Regions from separate parts of the Alkaliphilus flagellatus genome, predicted to be linked through region 3. Evidence: riboswitches for the same ligand, from Rfam matches in the RefSeq annotation. Region 3 holds a riboswitch; each other region holds the start of a gene.
What was found. Region 3 has a riboswitch for S-adenosylmethionine ahead of KQI88_RS08490 (homocysteine synthase). Riboswitches for the same ligand answer to the same signal wherever they lie in the genome.
Positions count from the first base shown of each region.

Region 1 (3,286 bases), 230 kb from region 3:
TTAATGGCTCTTATTAAAGCTTTGTACTCTTCTTCTTTTAAATAATCTGACTCTATAGAAACCTTTTCATCTACTAATAAATCTAGTAGAGATGTCCCCTCATCTTCACCAACAAACTGATCTAAAGAAATAGTTATTTTTTCCTTTCTACGTCTATTTTGATAATGATGCTTTAGTCTGATTGTAACAAAGCCTAGGAATGGAACTCCCTTACTAATATCAAAGACATTTAAAGCCTCTAATATTTGCCATGCCCCTTCCTGATAAAGCTCCTCGTCCCATCCAGTTTGTCCACCATATTTTTTACTATATGAAACTACTAATGGTTTAAGTCTATCAATAATCCATTCTTTTGCTATACTGTCTCCTTTTAGAGCAGCTCCTACTTTTTTATCAAATTCAATGTACAAAGTTATCCTTCCTTTTGGAAGGGGCCCCTTCGAATATTACCGGTTAAGATGATTGTACATAAGTAAATAAAAAAAGGACAAAGTGGAATCATCCTCTTTGTCCTTTTTTTATTTGCCTTTTATTTATCTATTCCTTATATTACTATCAGTTTTTTCGAGAATAGATCTAATTTATCTTATAGTCCTGCTTCTTTTCTTAATATATCCGCCTTATCTGTTCTTTCCCATGTAAGGTCTAGATCTGTTCTTCCAAAGTGTCCATAAGCAGCAACTTTTCTATAACCAGGCTTTCTTAGTTCTAAATCTCTAATAATAGCCGCTGGTCTTAAATCAAAGTGCTTTTTAACAAGTTCTGTTAATTTTAACTCGTCTACTTTACCAGTGCCAAATGTTTCAACTAGTATAGATACTGGTTCTGCAACCCCAATAGCATAGGCTAATTCGATTTCACATTTGTCTGCTAAGCCTGCAGCTACTATATTTTTAGCAACATATCTAGCAGCATATGCAGCAGAACGGTCTACCTTTGTTGCGTCTTTTCCAGAAAAAGCTCCTCCACCATGACGAGCATATCCTCCGTATGTATCAACAATTATTTTTCTTCCTGTTAAACCAGCATCTCCTTGTGGTCCTCCGATAACAAAACGACCAGTTGGATTAATGAAATATCTTGTATTTGCATCTAATAATTCTTCTGGAACAATTTTGTTGATAACATGCTCAATCATATCTTTTTCAATAGTTTTACCATCTACATCAGGACTGTGCTGTGTAGAAATAACTATTGTATCGATTCTAACAGGCTTGTCTCCATCATACTCAACAGTTACTTGAGTTTTTCCATCTGGTCTTAAATAGTCTAGTGTACCATTTCTTCTTACATCAGATAATCTTTTAGCTAGTTTGTGTGCTAATGAAATAGGTAGTGGCATAAGCTCTGGTGTTTCGTTGCAAGCAAAGCCAAACATAATACCTTGATCTCCTGCTCCTATAGATTCTAGCTCATCCTTTTGTGCACCTTTTTTATTTTCAAATGCTTCATTAACTCCCATTGCAATATCTGGAGATTGCTCATCTATTGCAGTTAATACTGCGCATGTGTCAGAGTCAAAACCATATTTTGCCCTAGTGTAGCCTATCTCTTCTATTGTCTTTCTAACTATTTTAGGAATATCCACATAGCAATCTGTTGATATTTCACCGGCAACTAGTACAAGTCCTGTAGAAACACTTGTTTCGCAAGCAACTCTAGCTGATGGATCTTTTTCTAAAATAGCATCTAATATAGAATCGGAAATTTGGTCGCATATTTTATCTGGATGTCCTTCAGTTACTGACTCTGAAGTAAATAATCTTTTTATCACTAAAAAAACCTCCTTAGTTCTTCTTCATTTTATTATTTCCCACTTAAGCAATAAAAATTGCATTTTGATACCTTAGATGGTGAAATTAAAAAATAAAAAAACCTCATTCAACAGAAAGAGGCTATATTCTTTGCTCTTTCCTCATCTTTCAGAATTATAATTCTGTAGGATTTAGCACCACACATATAAATATATTATGGTTGCCGGGTTTCATTGGGCCTATCCCTCCACCGCTCTTGATAAGGCATCAAGATTTTTATTTAATTGTAACTAGAAATAATATTAGCATTAGGTGGCCTATATGTCAACATTTTTTTACATATATGAAACTTTTTATTAAAATTCTATCATATATTTCTTTCTAAATATTTACCATAATATAACTAAGTATAAACATAATAGCACCTGCAATAGTATTGCCTAGTGCAATAGCAGGAAAGGCATGCCTAAATCGTATATTAAACAGTATTGCGGCTAAACTACCTGTCCATACACCAGTGCCTGGTAATGGTATAGCCACAAAAATTATTAATCCAATAATACTATATTTTTTTATTTTTTTACTTTTTTTCAGTGTACTTTTAACTAATTTATCTACAAAACTTCTAAAGAACTTTGTTCTTCTTAACCTAATAAAAATAGGCTTTAAGAAAAAAAGTAAAAAAGGAACAGGAATTAGGCTACCTAAAATACCTAAGATAGTAGCATGTATGGGACTGAGTCCCATGGATACACCAATAGGAATAGCCCCTTTAAGCTCCATTAACGGCATTGCAGCGATTAATAATACCATTATTTCTTTAGTAATAATTTCAAGTATTTTCTCCATTTCATCACCCCTACATACTTACATTATATATGAATATTTCAAAAAATATCATTAGATTTATTTTGTAATAATAAATTAATAATTAAACTTTTTAGTCGTGATATAATATTTGTATAGTATAAACTATAAAATACTTTTATTACACTACTTTGACAACTCACGAGGTGATTTTGTGGACAGAATACAAGACAGAATACAAGACAGAATACAAGAACTTGAGCTACTAATAGAACAGTTGCAGACTAAACTCCGAAATTATTTGGATGATGAAAGACCTAAAAATGAAATTTACGAATTAAGTACACAGATTGACGACCTAATAGTTGAATACTCTAATTTAACTAGGTAAGTTGTCTGATGTTATGGAAACAATTATAAAATTTTTGTTTCTTATCATTGGAATATTATAAGAACATCCCCTATATATTATTTAAGGGGGTGTTCTTTTGAATATACAAACAAGTCAATATCACAGAAACACTTCAAATTGCATAGGTCATTATAAGGCTCCTTCAGCAATAGAGGAGCTTTCTAAATATTTGCATAATAATATTAGAGCGCCTCTACTTATTTTTTGTGTCGGCACTGATCGCTGTATAGGTGATGCTCTAGGCCCATTAACAGGTACAATTTTAAAAAAGCTAAATCCATCATTTCCTATATATGGTACAATAGAAGATCCA
Region 1 covers NZ_JAHLQK010000003.1:398,646-401,931, reverse strand. The annotation lists gene KQI88_RS09475 (sigma-70 family RNA polymerase sigma factor) at 1-410, opposite strand, end outside; gene metK (methionine adenosyltransferase) at 587-1,774, opposite strand; SAM riboswitch class I at 1,913-2,020, opposite strand; gene KQI88_RS09465 (COG2426 family protein) at 2,136-2,603, opposite strand; gene KQI88_RS09460 (Spo0E family sporulation regulatory protein-aspartic acid phosphatase) at 2,776-2,952, shown strand; gene yyaC (spore protease YyaC) at 3,050-3,286, shown strand, end outside.
Region 1: linked by a shared signal. The riboswitch ahead of metK (methionine adenosyltransferase) and the one ahead of KQI88_RS08490 (homocysteine synthase) in region 3 are both predicted to bind S-adenosylmethionine.

Region 2 (3,286 bases), on a different contig from region 3:
AAAATCAGAGGTGTTGTTTATGAAAATAGTAGTCCAAAAATTCGGAGGAACATCATTATCTACTAAAGATAGAAGAGCAATGGTAATAAGCAAAATACTAAAATGTAAAGAAGCAGGCAAATCTGTTGTAGTAGTTCTTTCTGCAATGGGCAGAAAAGGAGAACCTTATGCAACTGATACTTTAAAGGATTTAATATCCTCTACTTGCCCAGGACACAGTCTAAAAACCCTAGATTTACTAATGTCCTGTGGAGAAATAATATCTTCATCATTAATAGGTGCACAATTAGAAGCAATGGGAGAAAAAGTTGTGATACTTACAGGTCCCCAAGCTGGTATTTTGACCGACTCTGTTTTTGGTAATGCAGAAATTCTAGCTATAGACAACAAACAAATACTTTCGCATCTTAGTAATGGTGCTATAGTAATAGTCACAGGATTTCAAGGTGCTACTGAGCTAGGTGAGATTACAACATTAGGTCGTGGCGGTAGTGATACAACAGCTGCTGCCTTAGGGGTTGCACTTAATGCAGAAAGTGTAGATATCTATACAGATGTTGATGGTATTATGACTGCTGATCCTAATATTGTTCCTAATGCAAAAATTATAGATGAAATTAATTATGAAGAAGTATTTCAAATGGCAGACAAAGGTGCTCAAGTTATCCATCCTAGAGCGGTAGAAATCTCGAAAAAAGGAAACCTTACTATAAAAATCAAAAATACAATGTCATCTCACCCAGGAACTAAAATTCATTATTATACACATACAGGCAAAGAACTATACTCCACTCGACCTAATAAGGGAAAACTATTGACAGCAATTACAAGCAAAAATCATATTTCTCAAGTTTCTATTACCATGGATGATAGTTTACAAGGTGATAGCATATTATTTTCCTCTTTAGCTGATGCTAATATAAGTATCGATATGATAAATTTTTTTATAGATAAAAAAGTTTTTACTATAGATGAAAACCAAATAGATTTAACAAAAAGATTAATGGATAAATTTCAATTCAAATATAATATTTTAAATGCCTGTAGCAAAGTTACAATTATTGGTAGTAGGATTACTGGTATTCCTGGTGTAATGGCAACTATAGTTACAGCCCTATCTAAAGAAAATATTAGAATACTACAAAGTTCAGATTCTCATGCTACTATTTCCTGTCTAATTAAAGAAGAGGATGCAAATAAGGCTGTAAACCTACTACATGATGCTTTTAATCTAAATCAATAATTTTTAAAAAATACTTGACATTAATTAAAAAGGGCAATATAATAAACTTTAAATTAAATAATACGAAAACTCTTATCCAGAGAGGTGGAGGGACTGGCCCGATGAAACCCGGCAACCACGACTTTAGTCGAAGGTGCTAATTCCAGCAACACAATTGTGTTGAGAGATGAGAGAGGAATCCTAATTTTATTATGTTATTAGTTAACCTCTTTCATTTTGAAAGAGGTTTTTTTATTTCTTTAAAATACTTTTATGAGGTGATTTTATGATAAATCTAAACAATATTACAAAGATATATGAGGCTAAGGAAGGTAATGTTTTGGCCATTAAAAATATTTCTTTAAATATCAAAAAGGGTGAAATATACGGGATAATGGGAGTTAGTGGTGCTGGAAAGTCTACACTTATTCGTTGTATAAATTTGTTAGAAAAACCAACTTATGGAGAGGTATGGGTTAATAATGTTAATTTAACCAATCTATCTACATCTCTACTTAGAGAGGAAAGAAAGAATATAGGTATGATTTTTCAACACTACAATCTATTAAGTAGCAGAAATGTTTTTGATAATATAGCATATCCCTTAGAATTAGCTGGTGTTAAAAAACAAGAGCGAAACAAACGAATAGAGGAATTGCTTAATTTGGTAGATCTCGCCGATAAGAAAAACCATTATCCGTCTCAGCTTAGCGGTGGTCAAAGGCAGCGTATAGCAATAGCTAGGGCACTTGCAACAAATCCACAAATACTTTTAAGTGATGAGTCTACTTCTGCCCTAGACCCAATTACTAGTAGAAGCATTCTAGAATTATTAAAGGAAATAAATGGAAGATTAGGTGTGACTATAGTGTTAATAACCCATCAAATGGAAGTTATAGAGCAAATATGTCATAGAGTTGCAGTATTACAAGACGGAAGTATAGTGGAGGAAGGCCCTGTAAACAAAGTGTTTTCATCTCCACAAAATCCATATACAAGGCTTTTATTAGATAAAAATGATAGTAATACTTATATTAAAGAATCTATTAAATTATTTAAAACAAAAAAGGTAGGTGTTTTATAGTGTCAAGACTTATTACATTAATTGTACCTGCATTTAAACAAACCCTTTTTATGGTTTCAATTACAACATTATTTGCAGTATTAATAGGTACTCCTATTGGAGTTTTGTTAGTTTCCACAAGAAAAAAACACATTTTAGAAAATAATATTTTACATCGAACCCTTTCTTATATAGTAAACTTTGGACGTTCTTTTCCATTTATTATATTAATGATTTCTATTATACCCTTTACTAGGCTAATAGTTGGTACATCTATAGGCACAAAGGCAGCTATAGTACCTTTGACAGTAGCCACTATACCGTTTTATGCAAGGGTTATCGAAAATGCACTACTAGAAGTTAATTGGGGAATTATTGAGGCATCTCAGGCAATGGGGGCTACCCCTATTCAAATAATATGTAAGGTTTTAATTCCAGAGAGCATGCCAGCCATTGTTTTAGGTATTACAATTACCCTTGTCAACGTTATAGGGTATTCCGCCATGGCAGGAGCAGTAGGAGGAGGTGGACTAGGAGATTTAGCAATTAGGTATGGATATCATAGATTTGATAAGGAAATTATGATTTGGACCGTATTACTATTGATAGTAATAGTTCAAATCATACAATTTAGCGGCAACTTTATATCAAAACAAATTAATAGGAGGTAATTAAAAATGAAAAAAAATATTGTACTATCTATTGTAGGAATTATTATTTTATCTTTAATACTAAGTAGCTGTGGAAAAGCTCCAGCTAACAATACTGCTTCAAATAACGAAGAAGAAACTACAGCTAATGTATTAAATATTGGTGCTACCCCTGAACCCCATGCAGAAATATTAAAAATTGTTCAACCTATACTAGAGAAAGAGGGTGTTGAACTTAAAATTGTGGAATTTACTGACTATGTGCTTCCAAATTTAGCTCTTAACGACAAGGAAATCGACGCTAACTTTTTTCAACACGCTCCTTACATGGACTCCTTTGTTAATAGCCAT
Region 2 covers NZ_JAHLQK010000007.1:24,464-27,749, reverse strand. The annotation lists gene dapG (aspartate kinase) at 20-1,243, shown strand; SAM riboswitch class I at 1,313-1,416, shown strand; gene KQI88_RS16475 (methionine ABC transporter ATP-binding protein) at 1,509-2,306, shown strand; gene KQI88_RS16470 (methionine ABC transporter permease) at 2,306-2,956, shown strand; gene KQI88_RS16465 (MetQ/NlpA family ABC transporter substrate-binding protein) at 2,963-3,286, shown strand, end outside.
Region 2: linked by a shared signal. The riboswitch ahead of KQI88_RS16475 (methionine ABC transporter ATP-binding protein) and the one ahead of KQI88_RS08490 (homocysteine synthase) in region 3 are both predicted to bind S-adenosylmethionine.

Region 3 (3,286 bases):
TATAGCAATATTTATAAGTGCATTTTTAATCATTGCCTTTATAGACATTTCTCCAATAGTTGTAATAGTTATGGCAGCATTAATAGGTATTTTTAAAGGTAAAAATGTTGAAGTTAAGGAGGATGATATAGGATGATTTATTTAAAGCTATTTTTAGAGTTTTTTAAAATAGGATTATTCGCTGTAGGCGGAGGTCTTGCCACCCTACCTTTTCTTCAGCAGTTAATAGATAAATATGGATGGATTACCCACGAGCAATTGTTAGATATGATAGCAATTTCTGAGTCTACACCAGGTCCTATAGGGGTAAATACAGCCACATTTGTAGGTAATACAACAGCTGGAGTATTAGGTGGTATAGTAGCAACAATAGGAATTGTAACTCCATCTGTTATAATAATATTATTAATTGCTCATTACTTCGCGAAATTTAGTGAAAAGCCTATTGTAAAATCTAGTTTTTATGGAATAAGACCAGCAGTAACAGGGCTAATTGCAGCGGTAGCCTTTGAAGTGGCGAAAATTGCCTTGTTTGATATTGAAAAATATAAGACTACAAATAAAATTTTATCAATATTAGATTTAAAGGCAATTGTGTTATTTTCAATCATGCTATATTTAATAAACAAATATAAAAAACATCCAATATTATATTTAGTAGGTGCTGCTTTTATAGGCATTATATTTAAATACTAGTTATAATTTTGATATATTTTAAATAATATATAATAATTAGCATAAATTACATAAAAACTATTGACATAGTAATTAATATTTATTAGAATAGCATTAATTTAATATAATACTTATCAAGAGAGGTGGAGGGAAAGGCCCTATGAAGCCCAGCAACCAATATGTTTATATACATATCCGGTGCTAAATCCTACAGCATAAGCTGAAAGATAAGAAGACGATTATTACAACCTCTTTCAGCTAAAGAGGTTTTTTTATTATCTAAGAAAGTCCAATTTTCTTTTATAATGAACTAATTAAAGAAAGCAGGAGGTTAGAAGTATTTTAAGCACTTGAAGTTTTTAGCCATGCTAAAAATTGAGTGCGCCATGGAGCATTGCGGTAGCAATAGCGGAATTTTTTATTTGTAGGAAAGTATAATATTAAAAAACTTAATAACAAAACTCTTATCAAGAGAGGTGGAGGGAAAGGCCCTATGAAACCTCGGCAACCTTCAGACTCATTTGTCTGAAAAGGTGCCAATTCCTACCCTAGGTTAATTAAATCCTAGTGAAAGATGAGAGGGAGCTGTGGAATAGTTACCGCTGCATGTAAAGCCCTCTTTCATCTAGATTATTCAAATTTAGAGAAAGGGGTTTTTTATGTTATTTAATAAAAATATTTTTAAGGAGAGATCAAAATGGAGGAAAAAAAATTAAAATTTGACACATTACAAGTTCATGGAGGACAGGAAGTAGATAGTGCAACAGGTTCTAGGGCAGTTCCAATATACCAGACTACATCCTATGTTTTTAATAGTGTTGAGCATGGAGCAAATTTATTTGCTTTAAAAGAAGAAGGAAATATTTACACTAGAATTATGAATCCAACAACTGATGTTTTTGAAAAAAGAATAGCAGCTTTAGAAGGAGGAGTAGGTGCTCTTGCTGTTGCATCTGGTTCTGCTGCAATTACCTACGCCATAATCAATATAGCAGGAGCAGGAGACGAAATAGTTTCAGCTAGTACCTTGTATGGTGGCACATACAACCTTTTATCTACAACCCTTCCTAAGTTAGGTATTAAAACTATATTCGTAAATCCTGATGATCCACAAAACTTTAGAAATGCTATAAATGATAAAACCAAGGCAATTTTTGTAGAAACCATAGGAAATCCTGGCATAAATCTTATTGATATTGAGGCAGTTGCCAACATTGCCCATAATCACAACATACCATTAATTATAGACAATACATTTGCAACACCATACCTTATAAAACCAATAGAATATGGTGCTGATATTGTAGTTCATTCTGCAACAAAGTTTATAGGTGGTCATGGGACTTCTATAGGAGGAGTAATAGTAGACTCTGGCAATTTTAATTGGTTAGGCAATAGTAAATTTCCAGAGTTTAATAAGCCAGACCCAAGCTATAACGGTATAGCATATGCTAAAGATACAGGAGCAGCGGCTTATATTATAAAAGCAAGAGTACAGCTTTTAAGAGATACAGGAGCAGCCCTAAGTCCATTTAACTCATTTTTATTTTTACAAGGGCTGGAGACCCTTTCATTAAGAGTAGACAGACATGTTTCAAATGCAAAAAAAATTGCAGAATTTTTACAAGTGCACCCACTTGTTTCTTGGGTAAATTATCCTAGCCTAGAAGGTAACAAATATTATGATCTTGCAAAAAAATATTTTCCAAAAGGAGTTGGCTCCATATTTACTTTTGGTATAAAAGGTGGAGTAGAAGAAGGAACAAGATTTATTGAAGCATTAGAAATATTTTCACATCTTGCTAATGTTGCAGATGCTAAGTCCCTTGTAATACACCCAGCAAGCACTACCCATGCTCAATTAAGTGAAGAAGAACAATTAAATGCTGGAGTTACACCAGATATGATAAGACTATCCATAGGAATCGAAGATGTAGAAGATCTTATAGAAGACATAGATCAAGCTCTTAAAACAGCAGTTCTGTCCCATAGCTAAAAGTTATAAGACTCCTTCTCTCAGAGAGGGAGTGATAACTCTACATCTCTTAGAAACACATACTACAAGGAAGGGTATGTCTTAATCTTTAGATGTTGGAAGCCTTTAATTATGAGAGGATGGGGATTAAATGTCTTTAATAATAAACAAGAACCTTTTATCAGTTAATAAACTAATTAGCGAAGGTATAGAAATAAAAGGCAATTTTAACAGTTGTAATTCTGAAGCAATTCGTATTTTAATTGTAAATTTAATGCCTAAAAAAAGTGAAGCAGAATTTCAGTTTCTAAATATACTTGGCCATATGCCTATAGATATAAAGGTAGATTTCTTGCAGATGGAAACCTACACACCTCAAAATACAGACAAAACTTATTTAGAAGAATATTATAAAACCCTTAGGGACATAGAAAATAACAGTTATGAAGGAATGATTATTACTGGAACTCCATTAGAATTTTTAGATTTTGATGATATTGAGTACTGGAATGAACTTAAGGAAGTAATAGATTATTCCAACAAAAAAGTAAAGTCCACCTTATATATATGTTGGGCGGCTATAGCAGGTTTATATTACAATTATGGAACAAATAAATGTGTAACGAAAGAAAAAAT
Region 3 covers NZ_JAHLQK010000003.1:173,542-176,827, forward strand. The annotation lists gene KQI88_RS08480 (chromate transporter) at 1-136, shown strand, start outside; gene KQI88_RS08485 (chromate transporter) at 133-696, shown strand; SAM riboswitch class I at 804-909, shown strand; SAM riboswitch class I at 1,137-1,256, shown strand; gene KQI88_RS08490 (homocysteine synthase) at 1,373-2,671, shown strand; gene KQI88_RS08495 (homoserine O-succinyltransferase) at 2,802-3,286, shown strand, end outside.